DNA from 3 places in the Rhizobium favelukesii genome. Region 1 is predicted to be linked to each of the others. Evidence: riboswitches for the same ligand, from Rfam matches in the RefSeq annotation. Region 1 holds a riboswitch; each other region holds the start of a gene.

Region 1 (10,092 bases):
ATACCGACATTCTCTTTGGGGACCGCTACTGGCGGCAAATGATGAATTCGCTGATCATCGCCACGCTAACGGTCTGTTTGACGGTTTCGGTCTCGGCCATGGCCGCCTTTACCTTCGCGCATGTGAAGTTCTTCGGCGCGGGTTTCCTGCTCAATTACTTCCTGATCGGCCTGATGTTTCCGGCTGCGACCGCCATCCTGCCCCTGTTCATCCGGATCCGTGACCTCGGCCTGTTGAATTCCTACTGGGGCGTTGTCCTGCCGCAAGTCTCCTTCGGCCTGGGCATGAGCATACTTCTGTTCCGGAACTATTTTCGCAACCTTCCGGAAGAATTGTTCCAGGCAGCAATCGTCGACGGCTGTGGCTACATCCGCTTCTTCTGGCATATCTCGCTGCCGCTCTCGCGGCCGATCATCGCAACTGTCAGCATCATCTCCTTCGTCGGCAGCTGGAACAGCTACATCCTGCCGCTGATCATGCTGAATTCTGAGACGATGTACCCATGGCCGCTTGGCATCATGGTCTATCGCGGTGAGTTCGGCACCGCCTGGCAGCTGGTGCTCGCCTTCATCACGCTGACAATCATGCCGACGATCATCGTCTTCTTCCTGGCACAAAAGCACATCATCGCAGGCCTGACTGCTGGTGCTGTCAAATCCTGATCGGGCGTGGAACGATGGCGCGTCGTCCCGGCGCCCCTTTGGCTACTGGGTCGGCAGGCTGATCGTTCGTGCTATGCCGACGCCGCCGACCACAGTGCGTGAAAGTGGTGCACGGGTCCGTGGCCAGACCCGACGCTCAGCCCGTCGGCATGGCCGACGGCGCCAGCAAGGTAGGCCTTGGCACGCGTGACCGCCTCGTGAACTGATGCTCCTTTCGCCAGTTCCGCGGCCAGCGCGCTGGAAAGGGTGCAGCCGGTGCCATGCGTGTTTGCGGTCGGAATGCGTTTTGCCTCAAACCATGTCGGCCCGGAGGCTGTCGAGAGCACATCCGGGCTTTCGTCGCCGGCCAGATGTCCGCCCTTGACGAGGACAGCCTCCGGGCCGAGTTGGCGAAGACTGTCTGCCTGCTCGGCCATGTCGCTGCGTGTGGCGGCGGCATAGACATGAAGCAGTGCAGCCGCTTCCGGCAGGTTTGGCGTCAGCAAGGTTGCAAGCGGCGACAGACGCTTGATCAGAACGTCGACAGCGGAGGGGTCGAGGAGGGCAGCTCCGCCCTTGGCGACCATGACGGGGTCGAGAACGATCGGGATACCCTGGTGGGGCACAAGCGCATCGGCGACGGCGTCGGCGATCTCGGCCGTCGCAATCATGCCGATTTTGATGGCGTCGACCCGCACGTCGGCAAGAACCGCCGCAATCTGATCCGCAACGAAGGCAGCAGGGACCAGATGGACGCCGCAAACGCCTTGCGTGTTCTGGGCGGTCAGCGCCGTCATCACTGCCATGCCATAGACGCCGCGCGCGGAAAATGCCTTGAGATCGGCCTGGATACCGGCCCCGCCGGAGGGATCGGAGCCTGCAATGGACAGCACATTTCGGATCATGTTCTTGCCTTTATCATGTTCTCGGCGATCTCTCGTGCCGCAAGCTGTGGATCGGGCGTCCCGCAAATCGCCGAGACAACCGCAAGCCCATCGGCCCCGGCGGCAAGCACGTCACCGACGTGGGCGGATTTCAGGCCACCTATGGCGACGACCGGTACGGGACAAACCTTGACGAGGCGGGAAAGCCCTTCAAAGCCCAGCGCGGGTTTGTGGTCAGGCTTCGTCGCTGTCGCAAAAACCGGCCCCAATCCAGCATAGTCGACAGCCGCGGGATCGATTGCTGCCGCCAGCGCCGCCGTTTCGGCCGAGAGGCCGAGGATCATGTCCGGGCCAATCAATTGCCGCGCCGTGATCGCATCGATGTCGTCCTGGCCAATATGCAGCCCATCGGCGCCAATCGCGATAGCCGCCTCCACGTCGTCATTGACGATGAGCACAGCGCCGGTGCCAGACAATGCCACCTTCAGTGCCCGCCCAGTCTCGATCATCCGTGCGGTATCCGCATGCTTGTCGCGCAGCTGCACCACGGTTGCTCCCCCGGCGACCGCCGCGCGCGCGGTCTCCACCATGCCGAGGGTGGCGCAAAGGCCCGGATCGAGGACGAGGTAAAGAGAAAGATCGAGGTTTCTCATGCGGCGCGCACCCTGGCATCGCGATCGAGCGTAGCAGCGTCAAGCGCAGCAAGTGCATCGAGGAAACACCAGGAAAACGAACCTGGGCCATCCGCCTTGCTGGCTGCCATTTCGCCGGCAACAGAGAAGGTAGCAAGGGCTGCAACCGTTGCCTCGAATGGTGCGCCGGGCCGAATAGCCGAAAATGCGCCAATAAGGCAGGTCAGCGAGCAGCCAAGCGCCGTGACCTGAGGCATCAACGCCGAGCCACCCTCGATACGCGCCGCCCGGTCGCCATCGGTGACGAAATCGACAGCGCCGGTTACTGCAATTGTCGCTCCGTGTTCCCTGGCTAGTAGCCGGGCAGCGTCCTCAGCCTGCTCGACGTGATCGCGGCTATCCACGCCCTGACCACGGCTCGCCCCGCCGGCAAGCGCGATGATTTCGGAGGCGTTACCGCGAATGACGGTGGGGCCGAGTTCCAGCAGCCGGTCCACCGCCGCACGACGAAAACCGGTGGCGTAGTGGGCGACCGGATCGAGAACAAAGGGTTTGCCGGCCCGGCCGGCTGCGATGGCGGCGGCCTGCATGCCGCGCAGCCATGCTGACGAGAGTGTGCCGATGTTGATCGTCAAGGCGCCGGCGATCGCGGCAAATTCGCCAGCCTCTTCTTCCGCATGCACCATGGCCGGCGAAGCGCCAGCTGCCAGAAGCACATTGGCTGCGATGTTCATGGCAACGAAATTCGTGATGCAGTGGACGAGCGGTGGCTGGGCGCGCAATTCGCCCAGCAGCGTTCCCGGCGAAGTCTGATCTTGCATGGTGTGCCTTTCGACCGGGGAGAAAGGCGCAGGGACAGACGCGGGAAGCCGACAGTCCCGAGCGACTCCCTCCGCCGGCATTATCCAGTTCAGGTTCAAAGGGTGCTTCTCAGCCCTCCAAACGGAGGGCGCCCCTGTCTCTCATCGCCTTCTTGTCGCAGAGAAGCCGGCGACTGTCATCCATAAAATGGACATGGCCGGATGTGGCCGGCGATGTCGGCGCGAAAGCAGGTCCCGGCTATTCCGCCGCCTGATAGATGTTCCGGTCAACGACAGAGGCTCTCGGACCGAGTGCGGCCGCAAGCGTGACGAGGACCGCAAGGACCGCGACAAACGTGATGCCGGCGAAATACGGATCCCAGCCGAAGCCGGAAGCCGCACCGAATATGGCTGAGGCTGCCGCAAGCACAATGCCGCCACCGATCTGGAAGGAGGCAAACAATAGCCCCGATGCGAGCCCGGACTGATCCTCGCCAACGTCGGAGAGTGCCGCAACCTGCACGGAGGGGTAGGTCATGGCGTAGCCGACACCGAGCGGGAGCTGTGACAGGGCGACCAGCCAGACAGGGTCGATGTGGCTAACGCTCAGGATCCAGAAGATGTAGCTGAGCGCCTGTAGTGCTACGCCAAGCGTCATCAGCCCGGTCGTGCCACGATTTTGCGCGATCGTCGCAAAACGTGGCGCCAGGAACATGACGCAGACGCCGCCGAAGGCAAAGGAGAACCCGGTCGCGAAGGCCGACCAGCCAACGACTGTCTGATAAAAGAGCGTCGCGATGAACTGGAAGCCGACATAGACGCCCTGGAACAGCGCAGCAATGGCATTGGCGTGGGAGAGCTTTGCCCGCCGGAATATCGCAAGCGGCACCATCGGATCAGCGTGACGGGATTCGACGATGAGAAAGAGGCCGATCAAAACGGCAGCCGCCACGAGCGCGCCCCAGGTCGGCACCGCCTGCCAGCCATCGGCCGCAGCATTGGTGATGCCAAAGACGAAGAGCAAGAGTCCCGGCGTGATTGTCATCGCGCCAGCCCAGTCGAACTTGGCCCGCGGCCCGCTGCGCTGCTGGTCTGCCGGCAGCACGAAAGGAGCAATCGCCAGTGCGATAATTGCGACCGGCGCACCCATGACAAGAGTTGCCCGCCAGCTGAAGACCGTCGCGGCACCACCCAGCACCATGCCAAGGACAAAGCCGGTCGCGCCAGTCGAGGCAAATACCCCAAGCGCTTTGGCCCGCGCCGATCCTTCGCCGAACACCGACAGAAGGAGGGCAAGGGCAGCGGGTGCCGTAAACGCAGCGGCGATGCCCTTTATCAGGCGTGCGGCGATCAGCGTCGGGCCGCTATCGACAAAGCCGCCGGCGATGCTGGCGGCAGCGAAAATGGCGAGCGACCAGAGGAAGACGCGACGGTGGCCGAAAGCGTCCGCGACGCGCCCGCCCAGCAACAGGAAACCGCCATAGCCAAGCACATAGGCGCTGACGGCCCACTGAAGGGACGTAGCCTTCATGCCAAGCTCGGCCTGTATCGCCGGAAGCGCGACGCCAATCGTGGACACATCCATTGCATCAAGAAAGTTGGCAGCGCAGAGCAACAGCAATGCCAGGCCGGCTCCGCCTTGAGATCTCGAAATGGTCATGAGTGATCGTTCCTTTCTGCCGACGCCCCGGGAGGAAGCTTTGAGCGTCAGGGAACGAGAAAATGTACACCTCCCGAACCTATTGCAAATTGATAGTAACCATGGCAGGTATTACTGATAATGATAAATGACACGATCCTCAGAAAGATAGACCTCAACCTGCTGCTTGCCTTCTCGGTGCTGATGCAGGAGCGCAATGTCTCTCGTGCTGCCGAGCGGCTTCTGCTTGGCCAGCCAGGCTTGTCGGCGGCGCTAAAGCGGCTGCGCGAGACGCTCGACGACGAGCTGTTCGTGCGGGTCGGGCGCGGCCTGCAGCCGACCCCACGCGCGCTTGCAATCGCCCCGGCGATTGAGGATGCGCTATCGGGCATCGAGCGCGCCATTCGGCCGCCGGCCGCCTTCGATCCAAAGATCTGGCAGGGCGAGTTCAGGATCGGCATGTGCGACAATCTGGAATCGGCGTTCTTCGGGCCGCTGGTGGCGCGTCTGCGTGCACTGTCCCCGGGTGCACGTCTGATCGGGGTCGCCGCCGACAAGCGTGATGCTGCCCGCATGCTCGACGACGGTGCTTATGATTTCAGCGTCGCGGTCCACGAGGAACCGGCGTCCTGGCATGTCCGGGCGCCGCTCTTCAGCCAGTGTTCGGTCTGCGTCTATGACCCCGCCCAGCTGAAGCGCAAAGCGCCGCTGACCTTGGAAGACTTCGTCAATGCCGCGCATGTCACCGTGTCCTTTGAGGGCAACAGTGCGACAAATGTCGACACAGTCCTTGCCAAGGCCGGTCTGCGCCGACAGGTCGTGGCCACCGTACCGCGCTTTTCAGCGCTGCCACCGGCGCTGAGAGCGATGCCGGCAATCGCGACCATTCCGGAATCGATCGCTCGCTGCATCGCGCAGTTGCACGGGCTGGAGATCTCGGCGCCGCCGATCGATCTTCCCGCCGATCCTGTTACGATGCTGTACCGCCGCGTCGATCGGGCGGACGGTCGCTCGTTATGGTTCCGCAAGCTTTTCGTTGACGTCGTCGAAGCCGCGCTCAAGGCGTCCGGCTGCTCCATGACGATCTCGAAGGCAGCTTGACGTTCAAAGGGCCTGCGCCGGCGCGTTTCGCGCGGTGATATCGACGGCCTTGGCTGGCCAACTCATCAGAGCTTCATCAAGCTCTGCGCGAGCCGGCGCGCCGATGCGGCCTCCGAATGTCTGGCATTTAATTGCCGCCGCCATCGACGAGGCGCGCATCACATCCTCGATCGCCATGCCCTCGGACAGCGCGAGCGCGAAGGTTCCATGGAAGATGTCGCCTGCCGCCAGCGTATCCGTGGCCGTGATGCTCGGTGCTTCGAGATGGCGAATGCGACCGCTGTCGTCATCGAACCAGTATGAGCCTTTTTCTCCGAATGTCACGCTAACGAAGGCATGGCTGAAACGCTCCTTCAGTCGGCGAACCATCGATGGGGGCTGGGCCGTTCCTGCCAGACGTTCAGCAGCCGGCTGCGAAAAAACAATATGGCTTGCCGCCGGTGCCAACATCTCGATCACCCCCTCAGCCGCCACGTCACCATCAAGGATGGCCGGCAACTTCGCTTCCCGGGCAGCGAGCAGTGTCTGCAGTGCAAGTGATGGCCAGCGCACATCGACCAAAACCGCGTCGAATGGCGCGATATCGTCCGCTGTGACCGATTGGACGAGCTGATGCAGACGCGGGTCGTAGAAGGGGATGATCAGGCGTTCGCCCGCATCGTCGATTAGGATCGTCGATATGGCCGAGCGGGCACCCGCCACGCGCCGCATGCCGCGGGTGTCTATGCCGCTTTCTGCCAGGTCGCCGATGATGCGCTCGCCGGTTTGGTCGTCTCCGACCGCACTCCAGAGGCTGGCGTCCCCACCAAGCTTTGTGACCGCAAAAGCAGCACTCGAGGCCATACCTTCTGCGATCTGCAGCATGTCATATGGTAGAACTTTGCCCTGTCCGGTAGGCATGGTGCGGACCCTGAAGAGCGTATCGAGAACAGCGGCTCCAACGCACAGAACGTGTCGCTTCGCACGCTTATCCGTTGCGGTCGTCAGCGTCACTTCACGGCACCCGCCGTAAGCCCGGCTACAATCTGCCGTTGTGCAAAGACGGTCAGGATCAACACCGGCAGCGTAACGATCAAGGCGGCGGCCGCAAGCGGCCCCCAGCTGACCTGCTCGAACGACAGCATGTTGTAGACCGCGACAGGCAGGGTACGGGTCTCACGGCTTGCAAGGACGATGCCGAAGACAAAATTGTTCCAGGAGAAGATGACCGATAGGATGAAGGCCACGACGATTCCCGGCCGTGCGATCGGCAGCGCCACGAGGCGGAAAACCTGCCAGGGAGTTGCCCCGTCGATGCTTGCGGCCTCTTCCAGTTCCATCGGTGTCGTTTCGAAATATCCGATCATGATCCAGACAACGATCGGAACGGTCACGACGAGATGGATGATAATCTGCGGCCAAAGCGTGCCGAGTAGGTTCAGCCATTGGAACAGCAGGAAGAGCGGGATCAAGAAGGAAAGGCCAGGCGTCATCCGGGCAATCATGATGACGACAGCCGACTTTTCGGCCTTCAGACGCGCAATGCCGTAACCCGCCGGCACCCCGATGACGAGCGCCAAGAGGGTCGCCGCACCCGTGACAAGAACCGAATTCCAAAGGTAAAGGAAGAAGTTGTTCTCCTCGAACACCTTTGCGTAGTTCGACCAGGCAAAGCGCTCAGGAATGAAGATCGGCGGATAGGCGCCGTTGTCGATCTCGTACTTCAGAGATAGCGAGATCATCCAGAGGAAGAACAGGATGACAGGCGATACCATCACCAGCGCCACGAACAGAAGTCCGATGCGATCGACTGCCTTGCGCTTCATCAGCGTGCCTCCCAATCGGACCAGTTGGCGCGCTGCTTGACCATCAAAAGGACGAAAGAGAGCGCCACGATCAGCACGAAGAAAATCACCGCCATCGCCGAGCCGTATCCAATGTCGTAGTAGGAAAACGCGGTGTTATAGAGATAGATGTTGATCGTTTCCGACGCAGTGCCAGGCCCCCCTTGCGTCATCGCGTAGATGATGTCGAAGCTCTTGACCGCATCGATGCTGCGAATGATGACCGCGATCATCAGGAACGGTGCAATCATCGGCAGCGTCAGATAACGGAACTTCTGCCAGACATTGGCGCCATCGATTTCGGCGCTCTCGTAAGGTTCGCGTGGCACGGCGGCGAGCCCGCCCAGCACGATCAACATGACGAGCGGTGTCCACTGCCAGGTTTCCACCAGCACCAGAGAGGGAATGACGCTCGCCTGGTTGTAGATCCATTCCTGCGGGCCGATCCCGATATAGGAAAGCAGGTAGTTCAAAACACCGAGCTGGGGATGGAACATCATCGTCCAGACGAGCGCGATGGCGACCGGGGTCGCCATCATCGGCATCACAAACACCCCGCGCAGGATGCCGCGCAGCGGAAACTGGGCATCGAAGATGAGGGCGGCCAGCATTCCGAGGAGCAGGGGAGCGACGACCGACAACGTCGTGTACAGCACGGTATGCCACAACGAGTCCCAAAAGCGCAGGTCAACGGCAAGGCGGAGGTAATTATCCAACCCGGCAAAGACCTGTGCCTGGCCGAGCGTCCAGCTGTTGACGCTCATCCACAGCGTAAAGACCCACGGAAAAACGATGACAGCGGCCACGACGATCAGGGCGGGAATGACGAAAGGCCAATAATTGGGAGCAAACCGACCCGGTTTGCTCCCCTGCTTTGTCTCGGCCTTGGCCGCGGTTGCTGTTTCCATGCTCACCGAAGCCATTATCCCTCGCTTCGAGCCAGGACCGGCTCGAATTGAGCCGTGGCCGTCTTCAGCTCCGTGGCAGGATCGGCGCCGCCGATCATGTTGGTGAGGCCGACGCCATAGATGTCGCGGAACTCCGTGACTGGAATGATAACCGGTAAGGCAAGTTGCGACACCTTCGCGGAACCTGCGACAGCATCAAGCCATGCGGCCGGCATCTTCACGCCCTCGCGCACCTTCTGATCTGCAAGGACCGACTGGCGGAACGGAACGCCGGCGCCGGCCTGAAGCAGGCGCGCACCCATGTCATGGGAAATGGCCCACTGGCAGAAGAGATATGCGGCTTCCTTCTTCTGGCTTGCGGCGACGACGCCGAGGCCGTCTCCGAACGTTCCCGCCGCCTGGGCCTTTGGCCCCTTCGGCATGATGCCGTATCCGACCTGGCCGACGACGCGCGACTTTTCCGGGTTCTCGATCGGTGGCGCAAAGCCCACGCCATCAAGCCACATGCCGATCTTGCCCTGAAGGAAGGCCGATTGGGCTTCGGCCCAATTGAAGCCGGAGACGCCGGGAGGAGCCGCCTTGGTCATCAGGCGCTGGTAGAGCTTGGCCGCTTCAACCGCTTCCTCGGAATTGGTGCGCAGCTTGCCATCCGGCCCAAGTGGGCTCGATCCGTAGCCGAGCAGCAGCGTCGTCCACACCGGGGTATTGGCATTCTTGAGACCACGGGCGACGAAGCCATAGGTGTTGGTCGACGGATCGGTGAGCGCCTCGGCAGCACTTGCCATTTCCTCGAACGACGTCGGATAGGAAAGCCCCTTTTTCTCGAAAAGCGCCTTGTTCCAGTAAACGATCCAGTAGTCGACCGAAAAGGGCAGGGAGCGCAGGACACCATCAGAATCCTTGGCGAAGGTCATACCCGCTTCGGCAAAATCGCTCTCGACCAGCGACGAATCGGTGAGTGAAGGATCCTTGAGGAAGCCACCGATGTCGGCGAGCCAGCCACCCTTTTCGAACTGTCGCTTCTGGACGTGATAGCTCATATGCACGACGTCGAAACTCGGCTTGCCGGAGCTCAATTCGATTGTGGTCTTCTGGCGCTGCTGCTGCTCAGGCGTGGCTTCCGCATTGACCTTGATGCCGGTCAGTTCTTCGAACTCCGGAAGATACTTGATGAGCGTCTCGCTGCGCGGGCTTTTCACCAGATTGACTTCCAGCGTCGTGCCGGCAAAACGCTTCCAGTCGACGGCCGCCGATGCCGAGCGCACGCCCATGAGGCTGCTCGCACCGAGGGCTGCGGTACCGGCGAGAAAGCCGCGCCGGGTGGGATTAAGAAATGATGATGGCATGTAAGTCCTCCTCCTCCTGTTGCCGTCGATCTCCTCATCGCCGGCTATGGTGCAATTAAATCTTCAGGGCGCGATCCCTCGCGTGATTAATGTGGGCGGCGAGGTTGTTGACCGCATCCTCGGCCGAGCGCTTTTCGATTGCCTCCAGAACCTTCAGATGCTCACCCATGACGGGGCCGACACGCCCGTCGATGCGAAAGCGCTCCTGACTGATCAGACGCATCTTGATCGAATTGACTCGGTAGGCGTTGGAAATGATCGTATTGCCAAGCGCGTCGATAAAGGCGTCGTGCATGCCCCAGTCGACGGCTTGAGCGC
Region 2 (10,092 bases), on a different contig from region 1:
CGGTCTGTTGGAAGCCGCAGCACGCTTCGAGCCCGAGCGTGATGTCCGCTTCTCCACCTATGCAAGTTGGTGGATCCGCGCCTCCATCCAGGATTACATCCTTCGCAATTGGTCGATTGTTCGCGGCGGTACGAGCTCTGCTCAGAAGGCCCTGTTCTTCAATCTTCGTCGTTTGCGCGCCAAGCTCGCTAGGGGTGACACTCAGCTTACTCTCCAATCCATCCACCAGGAGATCGCCGCCGCTCTCGGCGTCAGCCTCTCCGACGTCCAGACGATGGATGCACGGCTTTCAAGCAACGACGCCTCGCTTCAAGCGCCCTCGGTTTCAGGCGATGCCGACAGCGCCGAGAAGATGGACTTCCTCGTCAGCGATGATCCTCTCCCTGACGAGCAGGTATCGAACATGATCGATGGCGAACGCCGACGCAACTGGCTCGCTTCCGCCTTGAAGCATCTCAATGAGCGGGAAATGAAGATCATTAGCGCTCGAAGACTTGCCGAAGACGGCGCTACGCTTGAGGAACTCGGCGCCGACCTCGGTATTTCCAAGGAGCGCGTCCGGCAGATCGAAAGCCGGGCGATGGAAAAACTCCGCAGCGCACTCGTCAGCGCTGACCCTTATATGGCCGCATCGGCCTAAGAGAGCTTACTCCCCCAGTGACGCAACTAGCCCGGTGAAAACCGGGCCTCTTCTTATTCGGCGATGATCTTGACGCGGTCACCAGGAGAAACGGAGGCGCCGGTCGGCAAAGCGTTGATAAGCTTGAAGAGATCGAGCTTTCGATCCGTACCCATCATCCGCGCAGCAAGCGTCGTGATGTTTTCGCCCGGCCGGACTTTGACGACCCTTATACGCAGAGGCTTCAGCGAAGCCGTCTCTTCCGGCGTCATTCGGCGGAAGCTTGCCCGCAACACATTGGCTGTCTGCTGCAGCGTCGGGCTCCCCTTCGGCACCGCCGTCAGGAACCGGAAGATCTGCGAATTGTTGCGGATGACGGTGACGTCGAAATCCCAACGATCTGCGCTCGCGCGCGCCGTTGCCGCCTCCATCCCATTGACCGTGATCTGCTGGATGGTGGAGGGGTCGAGACCGGTAACCCAGCCGCTGGAGATATAGTTGGTCAGGCTCTGGTTTTGATTGTCGGCGACGCCATCGAAGCGGATCGCGACATCGCCCGGGCCGGTTGCCATGACCGCCTCGACCTTGTTGTCGATCTTGAAATCAGGTGGTACGTCGAAGCGGATACCGAGCCCGCCATGCAGGAAAGTCTGGCCGCGGACATAGCCCTCCTCCGGGCTGTCGCCGTAGAGCAGGCCGTCGATCCCGTCGAGATAATAGTCCCTGCCCTTGTCGCCAACCTTGCCTTCCTGGCCAAAGGCGCGCGCATGGTCGCGCGCCAGCTCGATGCGCTGCGCCGAGTTCGGATGGCTGGACAGGAAGTCGAGGCTCTGGTCGGCCTCGGGATCGACCGACATGAAGCGGCTGTAAGCGGCCATCGAATCCAGGAACCGCGCCGCCGCATAGGGATCGTAGCCCGCTTCTCCGAGCATACGAACGCCAATGACGTCTGCCTGCAGCTCCTGCTGGCGCGAGAAAGCGGCCAATCGGAGCTTGCCGCGAGCCAGAGCCTGCTTTCCGGCAATGTCGCTGGACAGCACCTCGGCAACGACGCGGCTGGCGATCACTTCCGCTTCCTCACGCTTCTGCCGTTCGATGCCATGGTTTGCCGTGACGTGGCCCATCTCATGCGAGAGAACGGCAGCGACCTCGGATGCGTCGTTGGCAAGTGCCAGCAGGCCGCGCGTTACATAGAGATAGCCGCCCGGCAGTGCAAAGGCGTTGATAGCTGGCGAATTCAAGATGGTGATGCGGTAGGACTGGCTCGGATTCTCGGAGACGGCCGTCAACGCGCCTGCGATACGGGCAACCAGGCGCTCGGTCTTTGGGTCCTTGTACTCGCCACCATAGCTTGCAACGATGCGCGGATGCTCGCGAGCACCCATGGCAGCGCGCGGATCGTTCTTCTGCACCTCATCGACGATCTGCGGATTGGAGGACGGTGCAACGCTTGGCTGATAGGATTGCTCGAGAATAGACTGGCAGCCGTATAGCGCCATGCTTGTGGCACAGATGAACAAGGTCCGTCGGACCAGACGGCACGCTGCAGAGAGCACATCACTGGAAGGCGCGGGCAATTTCCACGTCGTCATGCTGTCCAGTCTGGCTCTCCAAGTCATCTTGCTTGTCGGCCGGCCCGCTTGCGCGACCCGGTCGGTCTCATGGTGATTCAACAGGCGTCCGTCCCCGTTCTTGCACTGCACAATCGGGGACACAAGGCTTTGCTGTAACTGATTTCCGCATCGGTTGCATAGCGAGGTTCTGACTAAATGTGGCGCCGTTGTATTTTAGCAAGCCTAACGTGCTTCTTGGAGTTTCCTCGGTCGCCCCAAATTATGGCGAAAGTGCCGTTGTGACTGTCAAATTCGTCAACTGCGGAGAAATTGCGTCAATCCAGGATGATCGTCGCAACCCAAAAACTTACCAATCGGAGCCGCCACGACAATCCTGCCGCCCTCGATGAAGAGGCCGAAATCTGCGATGCGTTTGACCTCGTCCGGATCATGCGACACGACGACGACGGTATTGCCGGTCTCGCGATGCATATCGAGCAGCAGCGCCGCCATTCCGTTTCGCAAAGAGGGGTCGAGCGCCGCGAAGGGCTCGTCCAGCAGCAGCACTGGACGGTTGCGAACAAGCGCGCGCGCAAAGGCGGCCCGCTGCCGCTCGCCGCCGGATAGCGTACCCGGCATTCGCCGTTCGAAACCGGCAAGCCCCACCTTTTCAAGCGCAGACGTGATCGATCGGCGATCGGCGGCCGTGAGTTTCATCGCCGGGTTGATACCAAGGCCGATATTGGTGAAAATATCGAGATGCGCGAACAGGTTGTTGTCCTGAAATACGAGAGAGACGGCTCGTCTCGCCGGGTACTCGTCGGTGACGTCCTTTCCCGTGATCAGAATTCGCCCTCGGGCGGGCACATCGAAGCCGGCGAGCAGATTCAGAAAGGTCGACTTGCCGGCCCCGGACGCGCCCGTCACGGCAATCACGGCGCCGGCGGGAAGCCGGCAATCGAAATGAAAGTCTTGCCTCCCAAGTTGGAGACTGACATCGCGCATCTCGATCGAGAACTGCGGATCAGGCATGGAAAGCCCCCTCGCGCCGCGCAGGCCCCATGGTCCCGGCGATCGTGAGCAGCAGGCAGACGAGGCCAAGGATCAATGCCAGCCCATCCGCATCGTTGGTCCGGTAGCTCCCCATGCGGCTATAGACGAGCCAAGGCAGTGTGACGAAGCTATCCGAGCCGAACAGCGCAACGGCGCCCAGATCGCCGAGCGACAATGCCATCGCGAACGAAAATGCCGTGAGCATCGGCTTGAACAGCGCCGGCATGTCGACCAGGCGCAGCCGCGCCCAGCCGGTGACACCAAGGCTTGCCGCGAGTTTCTGCGTCCGGCGCTTGTGAACGATGAAAGCCGGCTCGAGGACGCGCATCACAAAGGGCAGGGACATCAACGCGTTGATCGCGACAATCAGCAGCGGAGCGAACACGCTCACGTCGCCGAAATTTGTCAGTGCAAGAAACCATCCCGTCGCAAGGACGATCGGCGGCACCAGCAACACCAGCGACGACGCGCCACCCGTGGCAGCAAAAAATGCTCTCGCGCCGGGGGCCGCTGAACCTCGGAGAAGTACTGCGCGGCGCGCGCTCACCAGTGTCATCGAGATCAGCAAAGCGAGAACCGCTGCGGAGATCGAAATGGCAAGGCTGGTCGCAGCCGACTGCCAGAAAATGCGTTCGCTCAGGAGCTTCATCAGATCGGACCGAAGTCCCGCCAGGACGACGGACATCAATGGTAGCCCCAGAAACAGCGCGGCGAGCATCACGACGCTGCCATCTGCAAGCCGCGCTGTCAGCAGTTGGCCATCCGGACGCCTGACGGCCTTACCTGCCGTCATACCTTCGTCCTCCGGAGCGGGAAGAAGCGACAGGCCGCCAAGAATTACAGCGGTCAGGACGATCTGGAGCAGGGAGAGAGCGACGGCCCTGCCCGGGTCGAAATCAAAGCGAAGCGATTGATAGATGGCAACCTCGACCGTCGTTGCCGCAGGCCCGCCACCCAATGTCAGCACGAGCGTGAAGCTCGTGGCGCACAGCATGAAGATCAGGCCCGCGATACCAGGAATGACCGAGCGCAGAACCGGCCATTCGATGAAGCGGAAAATCGAACCGGGCCGCATGCCGAGACCACTCGCCATCAGCCAATATTCCGCTGGCACACGCTCCAGCGCCGCCAGCATCAAGCGGCACGCAAGCGGCATGTTAAAGAACACATGCGCCAGCAAGATCCCGGAAAGCCCGTAGATGCTGATCGGTTCCGCCATGCCGAGCTCGAGCAACAACGAGTTCAGTATCCCCAGCCGCCCCCAGATTCCGATCAATCCGAGCGCTCCGATCAGAACAGGAAGCCCCATCGGCACAGCCATGAGGCGAATGATCCAAATACGGCCGGGGAAATGCCGCTGACGTGCTAGGGCCTGTGCGACTGGAATGGCAAAAACGACGGACAGGAGTGTCGAAAGCAGAGCCTGCAGCAAGGTGAACCGCAGGACCCGCAAAATGTAGGGTTCGAACACCGCCGTCAGAATGGACGAAGTTCCGCTCGAAAGAAGCAAGGCAAAGGTTGCAAGGCCCACGAAACCGGCGATGCCGACGAGGCTCACGGCCCCGCCCAGTATCACCTGCCGTATCTCAGCCTTTGTCAAAAGCATCAGTTCATGCTCATGGCGGCCAACCACTCGTCGATCCAGGCCTTGCGGTTCTCGGCGACTTCATCCGAGCTCATCAAGAAGGTCTTTGAGGGGCTCACAAGCTTGCCGAATGCGTCGGGCAGCGGTTGCGATGTCGCCGAAACCGGCATCATCCAGTTGTTGGTCGGGATGGTATCCTGGAAGCCCGGCGTCACCATGAATTTCAGGAAATCGCGCGCAAGCTCCTTGTCGTGCGCATTCTTCAGCAGGCCGGCCACTTCGATCTGTATGTAATGGCCCTCTGAAAATGCCGCAGCCTGATAGCGGTCCGTATTTTCCGTGACCATATGGTAGGCGGGCGAGGTCGTGTAGGAGAGCACCATGGGTGCCTCGCCCTTGGTGAACAGCCCATAGGCCTCAGACCAGCCGGGAGTTACCGTCAGCACGCGCTTCTTGAGTTTTGCCCAAGCTTCGGGCGACTTGTCGCCATAAACAGACTTTACCCACAGCAAGAGCCCGAGCCCGGGCGTCGAGGTGCGCGGATCCTCTATGACTATCTTCTGCGAAGGGTCGCCTTCGACCAGCTCCTTCATGCTTTGCGGTGGGTTCTTGATTGTCTGCGTGTCGTAGACGACGGCGAAGTGGCCATAATCATAAGGCACGAACACGTCGTCCCTGTAGTCGCCCGGCACCTCAAGCGCGGTGACATCGACACCACTTGCCTCGAACAGGCCGGTTGCTTTCGCTTCCGTAGTCAGGTTCGTGTCCAGGCCGAGCACGACGTCTGCCTTCGTAGTGGCGCCTTCGAGCTTGAGACGCGACAACAGCGCCACGCCATCGGCCACGCTGACGAAATTGACGCTGCAGCCGCAGGTCTTCTCGAATGCTTCCTTGACCTTCGGCCCCGGTCCCCATTCGGATGTGAAGCTCTCGTAGGTGTAGACGGTGAGTGTCTTGTCCGCTGCCTGCGCGCTTACGCCGGCAAGGCCGACAGACGCGACAAAGGCCGCAGCAAGCAGCGAACGGCTCGTCAATATGTGTTCGAACATGGCACCTCTCCTCTGGTTTGCTTGAAGGGGAAAAGGGCGGTGCCAGATGTCACGCGTCTAATCCCTCCGCCGGTGTTAGCCGGATCAGGTTCCGCGGGTTGGCTTTCAGCCTCTCAGCCGCGCACCGAATGGCACGAGGCACCCCGTTAGAGCGTTTGAAGATGTATCGCCACGCTTGGTCTCTTGCAAGTGGCGGCCTCAGTCCGCCACCGGCATTTACTCCGCTGCCTCGGCACTGGCAGCCGGCCGTACCTCGGCCACGCGAGGCAACTGCGTCGGCTTCAGCATCAAGGCGGCACAAAGGCCGATGAGAGCGATCGCGCAGGAAGCCATGAAAAGCGGAATGAAGGCATTGGCATAGGCTTCGGCCACAGCCTGACGCGCAACCTCCGGCAAAGCTGCCAGCATCTTCGGCGTCAGCTGCTCGATATCGGTCACGCCGGGAATGGAAAGTCCCGTCTTGCCGAGCTGTGAGCCAACGATCGCGCCATAAATGGAGATGGCGATCGATGCGCCGCCCATGCGCGAGAGCGTTACCGACCCGGTCGCCGCGCCGACGTCGCGAGCGGGCGCCGCATTCTGAACGCCAACGACGGGCACCTGTTGTGCGAGGCCCACACCAAAGCCGTGCAGCGCCATCACCGCCCCGATAAGCAAGACCGGCGTTCCTGCATGAACCTGAGTGAGCAGCACGAATGCGATGGCACTGCAGGTCAAGCTTGCTATTGCAAACGGCTTGTAGCGCCCGGTGATGGAGATGATGCGCCCGGCCGAGAGCGACCCGCAAACGATGCCGCCGGTCAGGAGAATAAAGAACGCTCCGGCTGCCGACGGTGAAAGGCCGGTCGTCGTCTGCAGGAACAGCGCAAAATAATTGACCATGCCAATGCCGATCGCGCCGCTCATGATCGACATCACAAGCAACAGGCTGAACGTGGAATTGCGGAACAGCGACAGAGGAACAATCGGTTCGGCGGCGCGACGCTCGACGAAAACCCATCCGATTACTGCAGCGACGCCGAGCACCACCATGGCGAGGTTCTGCGGTGCCACCAGCGAACCGAAGAGCTGAGCGCCATCGGCGGCCAGCACGATGCTTGCGGTCGTCAAGGCGAGCAGCAGAGCGCCGGCATAATCGATCCTCGGACGACGATTCGGCTTTCGGTAAGGCAGCATCACAGCCAGACCGACAAGGACAACAAAACCGATCGGAACGTTGACGAGGAAGATCGAGCGCCAACCGAAGAGATCGCTCATCGCACCACCGAGCACCGGTCCGATAGCGCCGGACGCCATCAACACAAGGCTCGAATAGCTCTGGTAACGCGCGCGTTCGCGGGGCTCAAACAAATCTGCGTTGACCGCAAAGATCGATACCATGATCCCACCCCCGCCAAGCCCCTGCAGCACGCGGGCCGCAATCAGCGTGTTCATGGATATAGCCAGTCCGCAGACGGCGGAGCCGACCGTGAAGATCATGATCGCGGCCATCATCACATACTTGCGGCCGAAGAGATCACCAAGCTTGCCGTAAAGCGGCATCACTGCGCTCACAGCGAGAAGATAGGCCGAGCCGATCCAGCCAAACCGCTCGAGATGACCGAACTCGCCGACGATCGTCGGCAGGGCCGTTGCAACGATCTGGTTGTCGAGCGTCGCCATGAACATGGCTGCCATCAGGAAAAGGAAGAGGATGAACCGCCGACGATGATCTGTCACAAGCGGCGCCGCGGCAATTTGAGTGTTCATGAAGCGTCGTTCCGAATGGATGTTGAGACAACTCATGTGCTATTAGCATATATTTGTCAATGTCACTTGATTGACCTCGGCATATTCTCAATCGACATATGACATGCTATATTTCCGGAATGAACGAGAGCTTGATAAACCTCACCAACACGGACCCCGCCACCAACGAACCGGGCATTCTGCGCATCGGTCAAAGCATGACACGCATGCGCCTCATGACCGGGCGCCGACTGATCGGGCGGCTCGCCATCCAGAGTGTGGCTCCCGGTCTTGAGCTATCGCACCTTGACGTACTGGACGCTGTGCGGCGCGCTCAGGAGACCGGTGAAGTAACAGTCGGGACGATCGCCGAGATGATGCGGATCGATCCGTCGCGCGCAAGCCGCATCGTCGCGGATATGGTCGGACGCAATATTCTGCGGCGAAAGGCATCACAGACCGACGCGCGACGGATCATTGTGGTGATGACCCCACTCGGACAGAGGCTGTTGTCGGAGATACGCGCGCAGAAGCTCACGTTCGTTTCCGAAGTGGTCAAAGACTGGAAACCGGAAGAGATCGAGGCGTTCGGGGAGCTGTTCGAGAAGTTCATTTCCGGCTACGAGGACGTTTTTCAAGCGCGCATCAAGGATATCGTCGACGAAGCCTGAACGGCGGCCCTTTCCCTTCCCCCCCGCTTTGCGCTATGGGCAATGCGCATGAGCCAATCCACCTACACCATTCTGCTTGGCGGCGAGTTGCAGGTAACCGATCGTCTGCGCGACGCCATCTCGGACAGCCGTTTCATTGCGGCCGACGGGGGAATGCGTCATGCGGCTGCGCTCGGCGTCGTTCCGGAGCTCTGGGTCGGTGATTTCGACTCGACGCCGGTTGATCTTGCGGGCGCCTTTCCGGCTGTGCCGAGACAACCCTACCCCGCAGCAAAGGCTTCCACCGATGGTGAGATCGCCGTCTCCGAAGCGATCGCACGTGGGGCGAAACGACTTATTTTGGCAGGCGCCCTCGCGGGTGAGCGTTCCGACCATGCCATCCAGCACCTGCTCTATGCCGTCAGTCTTGCAGAACAGGGCTATGACATGCTTCTGACGTCGGGCCGGGAGGAGGCTGTGCCACTGGTTGCCGGTGCAATCGAGTTGGACCTGCCCCCTGACAGTCTCTTTTCGGTTCCCGGTTTCAGCGAACTTCGCGGCCTGACGATCGAGAACGCGCGCTACCCGCTGGCCGATTTCCATTTGCCCTTCGGCTCGTCGCGCACCATTTCCAATGTCGCGAAGGGCAAGGTGCGCTTTTCGCTCGAGAGCGGTCGGGCCATTGTGCTCGCCCGCCCCTATGACCTTTCCGGAGTCTGATCTTTGGCGCCCCCCATTCTGAAACTCGATGACGTCTTTCTCAGCTTCGGCGGCACCCCATTGCTTGCCGGCGCCGCCCTGCAGGTGGAGCCTGGAGACAAGATCTGTCTCGTCGGCCGCAACGGCTCTGGAAAGTCGACGCTTCTCAAAATCGCCGCCGGCATCGTCGAAGCGCAGTCGGGCGAGGTCTTCCGCCACCCGTCGTCAACGGTGCGCTACCTCGAACAGGCCCCTGATTTCGCAGGCTACAAGACCGTCCAGGCCTATGCCGAAGCGGGGCTTGGTCCTGGCGACGACCACTATCGTGTTACCTATCTCCTCTCGCACCTCGGGCTCACCGGCGACGAGGATCCCAACAACCTCTCAGGAGGCGAGGCGCGCCGCGCCGCCCTGGCACGTGTCCTGGCGCCCGAGCCCGATATCCTGCTCCTCGACGAGCCGACCAACCATCTCGACCTGCCGACCATCGAATGGCTGGAAAGCGAACTGCAGAAGAGCCGCAGTGCGCTCGTCCTGATCTCCCACGACCGGCGCTTCCTCGAGAAGGTTTCGACGGCGACCGTCTGGCTGGACCGCGGCACCTCGCGGCGGCTCGACAAGGGCTTCGCCCATTTCGAAGCCTGGCGTGACCAGGTGCTGGAAGCGGAAGAACTTGAACAGCACAAGCTCGGCAAGGCAATCGAGCGCGAAGAGCACTGGCTGCGTTACGGTGTCACCGCACGGCGAAAGCGCAACATGCGCCGCCTCGGCGAACTGCAGACCATGCGCACGCAATATCGCGGCCACAAAGGCCCGCAAGGGACCGTGCAGGCCACGGTTTCCGACGCGCAGGAATCCGGCAAACTCGTTATCGAGGCCGACAAGATCACGAAGACCTTCGGGGATAGGCCCATTGTCGCACCCTTCTCCATCCGCGTGCATCGCGGGGATTGCATCGGTCTCGTCGGCCCGAACGGCGCCGGCAAGACGACGCTCCTGAAGATGCTGACCGGACAACTCGCGCCGGACAGCGGCACGATAAAACTCGGGACCAATCTGGAAATCGCGACCCTGGATCAGAAGCGCGAAGACCTCGATCCCGACGAAACGCTCGCCCACTACCTGACAGATGGCCGCGGCGAGAATCTGATTGTCA
Region 3 (10,092 bases), on a different contig from region 1:
TCCGTTTCTGATCGTTTGACGGCCTCCGCTAGGATCGCGGGCGAAGGGTATCGCGCGCTGCCAAGAAGCAAGCGGGACGACACCTCAGTGTTATAGAGCTTCTGCATCATTCAGCCGCCCTGCATCGGTGACAAGATTTCGATCCTGTCATTGTCGTTGAGCGCGTGGTCGACACGGTCCTCGCGGTGGACGATTTCGCCGTTGACGGCGGTCGCCAACCATTCGCCCTCGTATTCCATCAGCGTCAGCAGTTGCGACAACGTTGCTGCAATGAGGTCGTGATGCTCGCCGTTGACGATCAGTTTCATCGGCTATTTCCTCCTGGTTCAGTTCTGGAGAAGACAAGGTCAACGGCTTCCTGCGCCATTGCCGGTGCAAGCAGGAAGCCGTGGCGATAGAGGCCGTTGAGCACGACTGCACCGCGCTCGCGGGTCGCGCGGGGAAAATTGTCGGCGAATGCCGGCCGGATTCCCACGCCGGTTTCGACCACGGCAGCATCCGCGAAGGCAGGATGCACTGCATAGGCGGCGTTCAACAACTCCATCATCGAACGCGCCGAGATCGGACCGTCGAACTCCGTCTCGATCATGGTGGCACCCACCATGAAAAGGCCATCTCCGCGCGGAACGATATAGACAGGGAAGCGGGGATGCAGCAGGCGAACGGGTCTGGTGAGGGTAACCTCGCCGGTTTCCAGATAAAGCATTTCGCCGCGAACGCCGCGAAGTCCGCTCGTCTGCCCGATCCGCGCGGCGCCAGTGCAATCCACGATGTCGTCGTAGTCGGTCTCTTCGGCCACTCGCTCGATGAATGCTATACGCCGATCGACAAGTTTTTCTCGCAGCAGACCCAAGACTCGCCTTGGATTGAGGTGTCCTTCCAGTGGGAAGAAAAGGCCGCGCCTGAAGCGCCCTGCCAGAGCTGGCTCCAATGAGGCGATATTTTCTTCATCCAACCATCTATGGCCGCTTGTGCGACCGGCGAAGCGATTGAGCTCGCTCTGGTCGCGGGCGGGAGCAACCACCAGCGTTCCGTTTCGGTGTACCTCCCCCGGCAGCATCATGTCCCACCGGTCGGGAGCATCGCGGCCTCGCAGCAATACGGCTTCCTCGGCACTTTCGCGCTCGCACCAGGGCGCGAGCATGCCGCCCGCGAGCCAGGAGGCTGCCTGCCTGGAACCTTTAGCGGGATCAATGACCGTCGCATCGGCACCGCGAAGGCTGAGTTCGTGGGCGACGACGAGGCCGGCAACGCCGGCCCCTTTGACAAGCACATGCATATCAGTCGCCCGATTGTTCGACGGCTTCGATTGGCATGTAGAGATCGCCGCCCTCGCGGTATTTCGCTGCCATCGCGTCGAGCCCTTCCTTCTGCGCCTCGGCACGGATGTCGTGCGAGATCCGCATCGAGCAGAACTTCGGGCCGCACATGGAGCAGAAGTGCGCCACCTTATGCGCTTCCTTCGGCAGCGTCTCGTCGTGGAAGCTGCGGGCGGTTTCGGGGTCCAGCGCGAGGTTGAACTGGTCCTCCCATCGGAATTCGAAGCGCGCGCGCGACAGGGCGTCGTCGCGCAATTGAGCGGCCGGGTGCCCCTTGGCGAGATCGGCGGCGTGGGCAGCGATCTTGTAGGTGATGACGCCGGTCTTCACGTCGTTGCGGTCGGGTAGACCAAGATGCTCCTTCGGGGTGACGTAGCAGAGCATCGCCGTGCCGAACCAGCCGATCATCGCAGCACCGATGCCCGAGGTGATGTGGTCGTAGCCGGGTGCGATGTCGGTGGTCAGCGGTCCCAGCGTATAGAAGGGCGCCTCGCCGCAGACGGCGAGCTGCTTGTCCATGTTCTCCTTGATCTTGTGCATCGGCACGTGTCCGGGTCCTTCGATCATGACCTGGCAGTCCTTGGCCCAAGCGATCTTCGTCAGTTCGCCGAGCGTTTCCAGCTCTGCGAACTGTGCCGCGTCGTTGGCGTCGGCAATCGAGCCCGGACGCAGGCCGTCGCCGAGCGAGAAGGAGACGTCATAGGCGCGGCAGATGTCGCAGATCTCCTCGAAATGCTCGTAGAGGAAACTTTCGCGGTGGTGATGAAGACACCACTTGGCCATGATCGAGCCACCGCGCGAGACGATGCCGGTGACGCGGTTGACGGTGAGCGGAATGTAGTGCAGCCGCACGCCGGCGTGAATGGTGAAGTAGTCGACCCCCTGCTCGGCCTGCTCGATCAGGGTGTCGCGATAGACTTCCCAGGTCAGGTTCTCGGCAATGCCCTCGACCTTCTCAAGCGCCTGATAGAGTGGAACGGTACCGATCGGCAGTGGCGAGTTGCGGATGATCCATTCGCGGATGTTGTGGATGTTACGGCCGGTGGAGAGATCCATGACTGTGTCGGCGCCCCAGCGGGCAGCCCAGACCATCTTCTCGACCTCTTCGGCCATGGAAGACGTGACGGCGGAGTTGCCGATATTGGCGTTGATCTTCACCAGGAAGTTCCGGCCGATGATCATCGGTTCGGATTCGGGATGATTGATGTTGGCGGGGATGATCGCGCGGCCGGCGGCAATCTCCTGCCGGACGAATTCCGGGGTTACGTGATCCGGAATCCGGGCGCCGAAGCTTTCGCCGTCGCGCGTGATAGCCTCCGCCTGCGCCTTGCGGCCAAGGTTCTCGCGGATCGCGATGAATTCCATCTCCGGCGTGATAATGCCGGCGCGCGCATAGGCGAGCTGGGTCACGGCCTTGCCGTCCCTTGCGCGGAACGGCTGGCGCTTGCCGGGAAATTCCGGTGTCAGCCGTTCGCCGCTGGCAAAGCCGTTGTCTTCGGGGCGGACCCGGCGGCCCTGATAGGCTTCGACGTCACCGCGGGCGACCACCCAGCCGCGGCGCAGTTCTGGAAGTCCCTGCTCGATGCGGATGTCGGCACCTTCGACGGTATAGATGCCCGAGGAATCATAGACCGTGACCGGCGGTTCGCCCGATGTCGGGTGAACGCTGATCTCGCGCATCGGGACGCGGACATCAGGGTGGATTTCTCCGGGAATGTAGATTTTTCGAGAGGCCGGCAATGGGCCTGTCGTAACGGTCGGGGTGATATTCTTTGCGGCAATATTCATGGTTTGAGGCTCCAAGTTTGCGTTTGGAGACCCAGTCCTCAGCCGGAATGATGAAAAGACGCCGACACGGTTTCCTCGCGAGAATCCAATGCCTTCGAGCGCTTGCACCGTCCCTACGCCAGTATGAACTGGATCAGGTTCAACGGGTCACTGCGTGCGATAGCAGTATCTCAGCCCCTTGCCGGGACCCCCCTGGTGAATGCGAAAAGGTTAGAACCAGAGTAGCAAAGCTGTCAAGCCGACCGCGTAGGCTACATCGAAAGGTCCAGCGCGCGGCCTTCGAAGAGACGGCTCTGCGAGCCCTCGAGATGCGCCTTCATCAGCGCCCGCGCGTCTTCCGCGCGACCTTCGACGATGGCGAGGTAGATCTTGTTGTGTTCTTCGTAGACCTGCTCAAGACCTTGGCGCGGGCCAAGCAGAGACAGACCGTGAAGATGCATGCCGACCGCGATATGCGCTTTCAGGGCATCGATCGAGGCCGTGTAGTAGTGGTTGTTGGCGGCTTCCGTGACCGCGCGATGGAACGTGAAGTCGGCGTCAGTGCGATGAAGCTGGTGGCTGGTCGCCTCACGGAGATCGGCGAGAGCAGCTGCAATCTTCTGAATCGCCGCCTCGTCGCGGCGCTTGGCAGCAAAATAGGCGGCAGCAGGCTCGATCGTCAGGCGAAACTCGTAGCAGCGCTGAATATCGGCGATCGTCTTGACCGGCGAATAGGAAAGCTGCGTCGTCGGCGAGCCATGAGCGCTGACGAAGGTGCCGGCACCTTGCCTGGCGTAGACGATGCCCTGATCGCGCAAGCGTGCCAACGCGTCGCGCACGATGGGGCGCGAGACGCCAAGCATCGATGCAAGCTCGTGCTCACCGGGAAGTCGTGAATCCGGCGGATAGTTTCCCGAGCGAATGCGCTCTTGCAACTGATCGAACACCCGATCGACCAGCTTGACGGCCTTACCGCGCTCCGGCTTTGTCGCAGGCGCCGCTTGCGCATTCGCCGATACACCGTTTGCTTCGTCCACCTTCATTCTCCCCGTCGGCATTGTCCTATGCCGCCTGATTCTGTGCAATCAGTCTTATCAAACTATCAGAATTACCGAAGCCCCCGGACTTCACTGCGCAGCGGAAACGCAGGCCATCGGCGGTTGCGACGTCAAACCACGGAATGCCCGCCTCGATTTCGCCCTGCGGCCTCAGGATCCGAATTCCGAGCTCGCGAAAAACTGCCAGCGCCGTATCGCCACCGCCAACCATCAGCATCTCCGGGCGCGTCGCATCTATGATCGACTTTACGCCTTTCGCGAACCGGTCGGCAACTGCCGCGGTCTCGCCCGTGACTTTGCCTGTACAGCGCAGAAGCACCGGCAGGCCTAACGATTGTTCGTCCGGTAGCACTCCCGCGGGAGCATCAATGGCCGAGGTCAGGACACCGGAAGCCTCCAGCTTGGTCATTTGTGCGGCCGTGATCGGGTCGCGGGAGCCGACGGCGAAAACTGTCCGATTTAATGCCGCAAAGGGTCGGCCTGCTTTGTTGGCCCTGCCGATCTTGCGAGCAAGCGCAGCTCCGACGCCGCGCGCGCCAACGACAAGTGTGATCTTCCAGTCGTGCTTGCCGATCAGCCGGTCGAGATCGCTATCACTCTCGGCGTCGCAAACGAGGACCTGGCTGTCGGTTGTCTTGAAGAGATCGGCAATCGGTACGGGCTCGTTGACGCCACGGCCGACGACATGGCCGTTGCGGGTCAAGCGCTCTTGATCGGGGATGGCTGGTGCCACGACGATTGCCTCGTGGCCGAAGATGGCGGCAATAGCTGCGCTTTCTGCTGCAACATTCCCCTTGAGACGGGAGTCTATCTTTTTCAGAACGATCTGAGGCGAGGCGGCAAGAAGGGCCTTCGCCGCAGCGCTGACCCTTCCTGCCGCTTCCTCCTCCGGGAGAGCTCTTGAGGCCGTGTTGACCACGACGACCTCGCAACCGGTCACAAGCGCATCCGATATGGCTTCGACCTCGATCGCGACAGCGACGGAAAGCCCGGCATCGACAAAGGGGGTTCCCGTGTCGAGTGCGCCGGTCAGATCGTCAGCGATGATCGCGACCTTCAACGTCATGTGGTTTGTCCTGTGTTGACCGCGTGGCAGGCGACGAGATGGCCGGGCTTGGCTGCCTTCCATTCCGGAACCGCCCTGCTGCAAACCTCCATGGCGATTGGGCATCGCGTATGGAAGCGGCAGCCGGTCGGTGGATTGAGCGGACTTGGCACGTCACCCTGCAGGATCTGGCGCTTGCGGCTGCGCTCCAGCGCCGGATCGGTGTCCGGAACGGCCGACAGCAGCGCCTTGGTGTAGGGATGCAGCGGGTTGTCGAACAGCTCCTCGCGGGTCGCAAGCTCCGCCAGACGGCCGAGATACATCACGCCGACACGGGTGCTGATATGGCGAACGACGGCCAGATCGTGGGCGATGAACAGGTAGGTCAGGCCATATTTTTCCTGCAGGTCGAGCAAAAGGTTGATGATCTGCGCCTGAATGGAGACGTCGAGTGCGGAGATCGCTTCGTCGCAGACGATGAACTTGGGCTGGCAGGCGAGCGCGCGGGCGATGACGACACGCTGCCGTTGGCCGCCGGAAAGCTCGTGCGGATAGCGCTGGGCAAAGCGGGTCGACAGGCCGACGTCGGTCAGCAGTGTCGCGACCCTGTCCTTCAGTTCCGCCTTGGTGCAGAGCTTGTGGAACAGGATCGGCTCTCCAATCGCCTCACCGATCGTCATGCGCGGGTTGAGTGTCGAATAGGGATCCTGGAAGACGATCTGCAGGTCGCGGCGGAAGGGCCGCATCTGCTTCTCGTCCAGCGTTGCCAGATCCTGGCCCTTGTAGACGACCTTGCCGCTGGTTGCCTTGTAGAGGTTGAGGATGGTGAAGCCGGTCGTCGACTTGCCGCAGCCGGATTCCCCGACGAGGCTCAGCGTCTCGCCTTCCATGATATCGAGATTGACGTTGTCGAGCGCATAGACCGTCGCCGAGCGTTCGCCGAAGGCGCCGAGCTTGACGTGGAAATGCTTGACGAGGTTCTCGACCCTGAGCAGCGGTTGGGCACCCATCACGCAGCCTCCTGCATTTTCTGGACGACAAAACAGGCGGCCCGGTGATTTCCGGCGCCGGCCAGCGGCTCGAGCTTCGGTACGCGCTCGTGGCAAATTGCTTCCGCCAGCGGACAACGCGGCGCAAAGGGGCAGCCCTTCGGCCGGCGACCCGGTTCGGGCGGTGTCCCGCCGATCGAGCTCAGCCGGCTTGCCGGTGCATCCGACAGCTTCGGGATCGAGGCCAAGAGACCGCGCGTGTAGGGATGGCTCGGGCGAGCGTAGAGTTCATCGACCGGCGCATCCTCGACAACGGTGCCAGCGTAAAGCACGGCGACGCGATCGACGAGACCGGCGATCAGCGCCAGGTCATGAGTGATCCACACCACCGACATGCCGAGCTTGGCGCGCAGATCCTTCACGAGATCGACGATCTGGGCCTGGATGGTGACGTCGAGCGCCGTCGTCGGTTCGTCGGCGATCAGGAGCTTCGGATTGCAGGCAAGGCCAATGGCGATCATGACGCGCTGGCGCATACCGCCAGACAGTTCGTGCGGATAGGCCTGCAGCCGCTCTTGCGGACCGGGAATGCCGACGAGACGCAGCAGTTCGACGGCACGTGCGCGGGCCTGCGCCTTGCTCATCCTGCGATGATAGATCAGTGGCTCGCAGATCTGGTCGCCGACCCGCATGACCGGGTTTAGCGAGGTCATCGGATCCTGGAAGACGAACCCGATATCACCGCCGCGCACCTTGCGTAGTTCCCTGTTCGACATCTTCTGCAAGTCATTGCCGTCGAAGCTGGCCGAGCCTTTGCTGACCTTGATCTTGTTGGGCAGGAGCCGCATCAGGCTCAGCATCGTCAGACTCTTGCCACAGCCGGACTCGCCGACGACGCCGAGCGTCTCGCCCTTATTGACATGAAGGTCGATCCCGTCGACGACAACGGCAGGGCCGTTGCGTCCGTCGATTTCGACGGTGAGGCCGCGGACATCGAGCAGTCGTTCACTGGATTTGGTCGTGTTCATCACTTGCTGCCCCGCGGATTGAGTGCGTCGTTGAGGCCATCGCCGAGGAAGCTGAAGGCAACCGAGGCAAGGCCGAGAACGGCTGCCGGTGCGGCGAGGAGATGGGGGTAATGCTGCCAGACGCGTAGACCGTCCGAAATCATGTTGCCCCAGCTCGGAGTCGGCGGATTGACGCCGACGCCGAGGAAGCTGAAGGCGCTTTCTAGAACCATCGCGGTGCCGAGACCAGCGCTGACGGAAACGATCAGCGGTCCAAGCGCGTTCGGTACCACGTAACGCTTCATGATGACCCAGTTGGACAGGCCGAGAGCCTGGGCCGCGGTGATATAGGGGCGGCTGCGGATCGACAGCACCTGGGCGCGCACCAAGCGCGCATACGGCGGCCAGGAGATAAGCGCCATCGAGCCGAAGACCAGGAAGAAATCCACCCATATCGTCTGGCGATAGAATGGATTGAGGGTTGCCATATACTGGGCCTCCATCCATTTCGCGATCGGTGTCTTCAGGGACGCATTGATAACGACAACGAGCAGCAGGTTCGGCACCGACATGGTCACATCCGTCAGCCACATGATGGCGCTGTCAAATGGATTGCCGAAGAAACCGGCAATGGCTCCAAGCACGAGACCGATCGCAACGGCGATCAAGGTCACGACGATCGCAACCAGGAAAGCCGTGCGCGTGCCGAAGACGACGCGGCTGAAGACGTCGCGGCCGAGATCGTCCGTGCCGAAAAGATGGTGCAGCGAGGGAACGGCGTTTCGCGCCTGCAGATCCTGGCTCAGATAATCGTAAGGCGCCAGGTACGGACCAAAGATCGCGGTGAAGCCGAGGGTCAGGACGACAATCAAGCCGAACAGGGCAAGCTTGTTGCGCTTCAGGCGATGCCAGGCGTCGCGCCACAGGTTGACCGGGGGTTCTTCCTGGGTGGCTTCGATCGTGGAGAGAGGGACGGCGGACATGGTCAGCGGCTCCTTCTTGCATCATTGGCGCGCGGATCAAGCAGCGGATAGAGCACGTCGACCAAGAGGTTCGAGGCCATGACCAGGAAGGATCCGATCAGCGTGATTGCCAGAATGACGGGATAGTCCGAGTTGGTCAGCGCCTGAACGGTGAGGCGTCCGAGGCCTGGCAGACCGAAAACGAGTTCGACAAAGATCGCGCCGTTGACGATGGTAATCATGATCAGGCCGAGCTGGGTCACGACAGGCGTCAACACCGGGCGTAGAATGTGGCGCAGAGCCACCACGATTTCCGGAACGCCCTTGGCGCGGGCAGTGCGTACAAAGTCCTCCGAGAGAACCTCGATGACCGCCGCACGCGTCTGGCGCACGATGAGCGCGATCGGCTGGAACGACAGCACGATCAGCGGCAAGATGATACGTACGTCAAAGACGCCGCCCCAGCCGTAGGGCACCTTGATCATCGGCAACAGCACGATCAGGGCGACCATGAGCAGCGGACCAGCGACGTAGGCCGGGATCGCCCACAGGAAGAGCGCGCTGCCAAGGATCGTGTAATCGAGCCTCGTGTTCTGGTTCAGCGCTGCGATCATGCCGAGCGGAATGGCGACGACGGCGGTCAAGATGATGGAACCGAGCGCCAGTTGGAAGGACACCGGCGCAGCAGCCGAAACCATGGCCCAGACCGACCGGCCCGAGGTCAGCGAGTTGCCGAATTGGCCATGCAGCAGGTTCCAGATATAAAGGCCGAACTGCACGATGAACGGCTTATTCAGGCCGGCGCTTTCGCGGATCGCTTCGATGCGCTCGGGATTATAGGCAACGTCGCCGGGTGCGCGCAGAAAGATCAGCTTGATCGGATCGCCGGCGCCGTAGAAGGCCAGCGCATACACGGCCAGCATGACTATCAGGACGGACGGAATCCAGATGGCAAACCGGGTTAGCACGTAGCGTAACAAGGTTACCTCCCACCTGTTGTCGGCATGGCTCCGTATTCGGGTCGTCCCCGCAGAGATGCCGTCTCCTCTTGAAACTTGCGCGAAGGCCTTGCGGTCTTCGCGCGGTTTTGCCAAATGCCCGGAGGCTATTTTCGGACGGCGGCTCAGCCGACCGAGATGTCCCAGGGCGCCACGACCTGCCAGTCGAGGTTCTTTTCCATGCCCTTGACCTCCTTGGTGGCCCAGCGCGACATCGCCTGAGAATACCACGGAATGAAGGCCCAATCGTCGCGGAATGCCTTCTGGGCATCCTGCGCTAGCTTGATGCGCTGCGGGTCGTCAGCCGGCTTCGTGGCCGCTTCGGCAAGGGCGGCATCAACCTTGTCGTTCTTGTATCCGCCAAGCTTGTTTTGTGCATTCGACGAGGTCGAGGCGATGCAGCCGGCGAGATAGGAGGCGGCGTCAGGTACGCGTGTGCCAACGTCATCGCGGAAGATCTGGACCGCGTTCTGGTCAGGACCGGCATAGGAGTCCTGCTGCGGCTTCATGTCGACGGCGGTGATGCCGAGGTTCTGGCGCCACTGTTCGGCGATGAACTGGGCTGCGGCTTCGATGGCCGGGGCCGAGATGCCGACAAAGAGGATCTTCGGCAGGCGCTCGGGACCACCGTAGCTGGATTCGGCAAGCAACTTCTTGGCCGCTGCCGGATCGTAGGGGTAGGGCTCGAAGCCGGAATTGTCGGCGCCGGGGACGGAATTGAGAATCTGATCAGCCTTCTTGTGCGGTCCATCCGGATAGGATGCCTTGAACAGGCCGTCGCGATCGATCGCCATGATCAGCGCCTGGCGAACCTTCGGATCGTCCATCGGAGCGCGGCTGATGTTGAACCAGAAGTGCTGGCTGGTCGGGATCAGCGGGCCGGAGGAGAATTCGGGACCGAGATCCTGGATGATGGTGGAGGTCACAAGCTCGGTGTGGGCGTTGAA

Evidence for each region. A riboswitch is a leader RNA that binds a small molecule or an ion and turns the genes downstream of it on or off. The one in region 1 is predicted to bind thiamine pyrophosphate.
Region 2: it holds a riboswitch for thiamine pyrophosphate, as region 1 does, so the genes downstream of both, thiB (thiamine ABC transporter substrate binding subunit) here and thiM (hydroxyethylthiazole kinase) in region 1, are expected to answer to the same signal.
Region 3: it holds a riboswitch for thiamine pyrophosphate, as region 1 does, so the genes downstream of both, thiC (phosphomethylpyrimidine synthase ThiC) here and thiM (hydroxyethylthiazole kinase) in region 1, are expected to answer to the same signal.

Annotation. Positions count from the first base shown of each region.
Region 1 covers NZ_HG916855.1:1,766,046-1,776,137, reverse strand. The annotation lists gene LPU83_RS71980 (carbohydrate ABC transporter permease) at 1-662, shown strand, start outside; gene thiD (bifunctional hydroxymethylpyrimidine kinase/phosphomethylpyrimidine kinase) at 734-1,546, opposite strand; gene thiE (thiamine phosphate synthase) at 1,543-2,178, opposite strand; gene thiM (hydroxyethylthiazole kinase) at 2,175-2,978, opposite strand; TPP riboswitch at 3,028-3,124, opposite strand; gene LPU83_RS71960 (MFS transporter) at 3,217-4,617, opposite strand; gene LPU83_RS71955 (LysR family transcriptional regulator) at 4,738-5,697, shown strand; gene LPU83_RS71950 (PfkB family carbohydrate kinase) at 5,701-6,597, opposite strand; gene LPU83_RS71945 (carbohydrate ABC transporter permease) at 6,687-7,502, opposite strand; gene LPU83_RS71940 (carbohydrate ABC transporter permease) at 7,502-8,443, opposite strand; gene LPU83_RS71935 (ABC transporter substrate-binding protein) at 8,443-9,774, opposite strand; gene LPU83_RS71930 (GntR family transcriptional regulator) at 9,830-10,092, opposite strand, start outside.
Region 2 covers NZ_HG916852.1:4,036,480-4,046,571, forward strand. The annotation lists gene LPU83_RS58465 (RNA polymerase factor sigma-32) at 1-640, shown strand, start outside; gene LPU83_RS58470 (M48 family metalloprotease) at 694-2,238, opposite strand; gene LPU83_RS58475 (thiamine ABC transporter ATP-binding protein) at 2,488-3,204, opposite strand; gene thiP (thiamine/thiamine pyrophosphate ABC transporter permease ThiP) at 3,197-4,831, opposite strand; gene thiB (thiamine ABC transporter substrate binding subunit) at 4,831-5,859, opposite strand; TPP riboswitch at 5,904-6,015, opposite strand; gene LPU83_RS58490 (MDR family MFS transporter) at 6,076-7,608, opposite strand; gene LPU83_RS58495 (MarR family winged helix-turn-helix transcriptional regulator) at 7,728-8,258, shown strand; gene LPU83_RS58500 (thiamine diphosphokinase) at 8,307-8,957, shown strand; gene LPU83_RS58505 (ABC-F family ATP-binding cassette domain-containing protein) at 8,961-10,092, shown strand, end outside.
Region 3 covers NZ_HG916852.1:3,996,173-4,006,264, reverse strand. The annotation lists gene LPU83_RS58330 (thiazole synthase) at 1-107, opposite strand, end outside; gene thiS (sulfur carrier protein ThiS) at 111-308, opposite strand; gene thiO (glycine oxidase ThiO) at 305-1,279, opposite strand; gene thiC (phosphomethylpyrimidine synthase ThiC) at 1,281-3,107, opposite strand; TPP riboswitch at 3,200-3,311, opposite strand; gene LPU83_RS58310 (FadR/GntR family transcriptional regulator) at 3,359-4,123, opposite strand; gene LPU83_RS58305 (four-carbon acid sugar kinase family protein) at 4,149-5,210, opposite strand; gene LPU83_RS58300 (ABC transporter ATP-binding protein) at 5,207-6,199, opposite strand; gene LPU83_RS58295 (ABC transporter ATP-binding protein) at 6,199-7,206, opposite strand; gene LPU83_RS58290 (ABC transporter permease) at 7,206-8,168, opposite strand; gene LPU83_RS58285 (ABC transporter permease) at 8,171-9,127, opposite strand; gene LPU83_RS58280 (ABC transporter substrate-binding protein) at 9,271-10,092, opposite strand, start outside.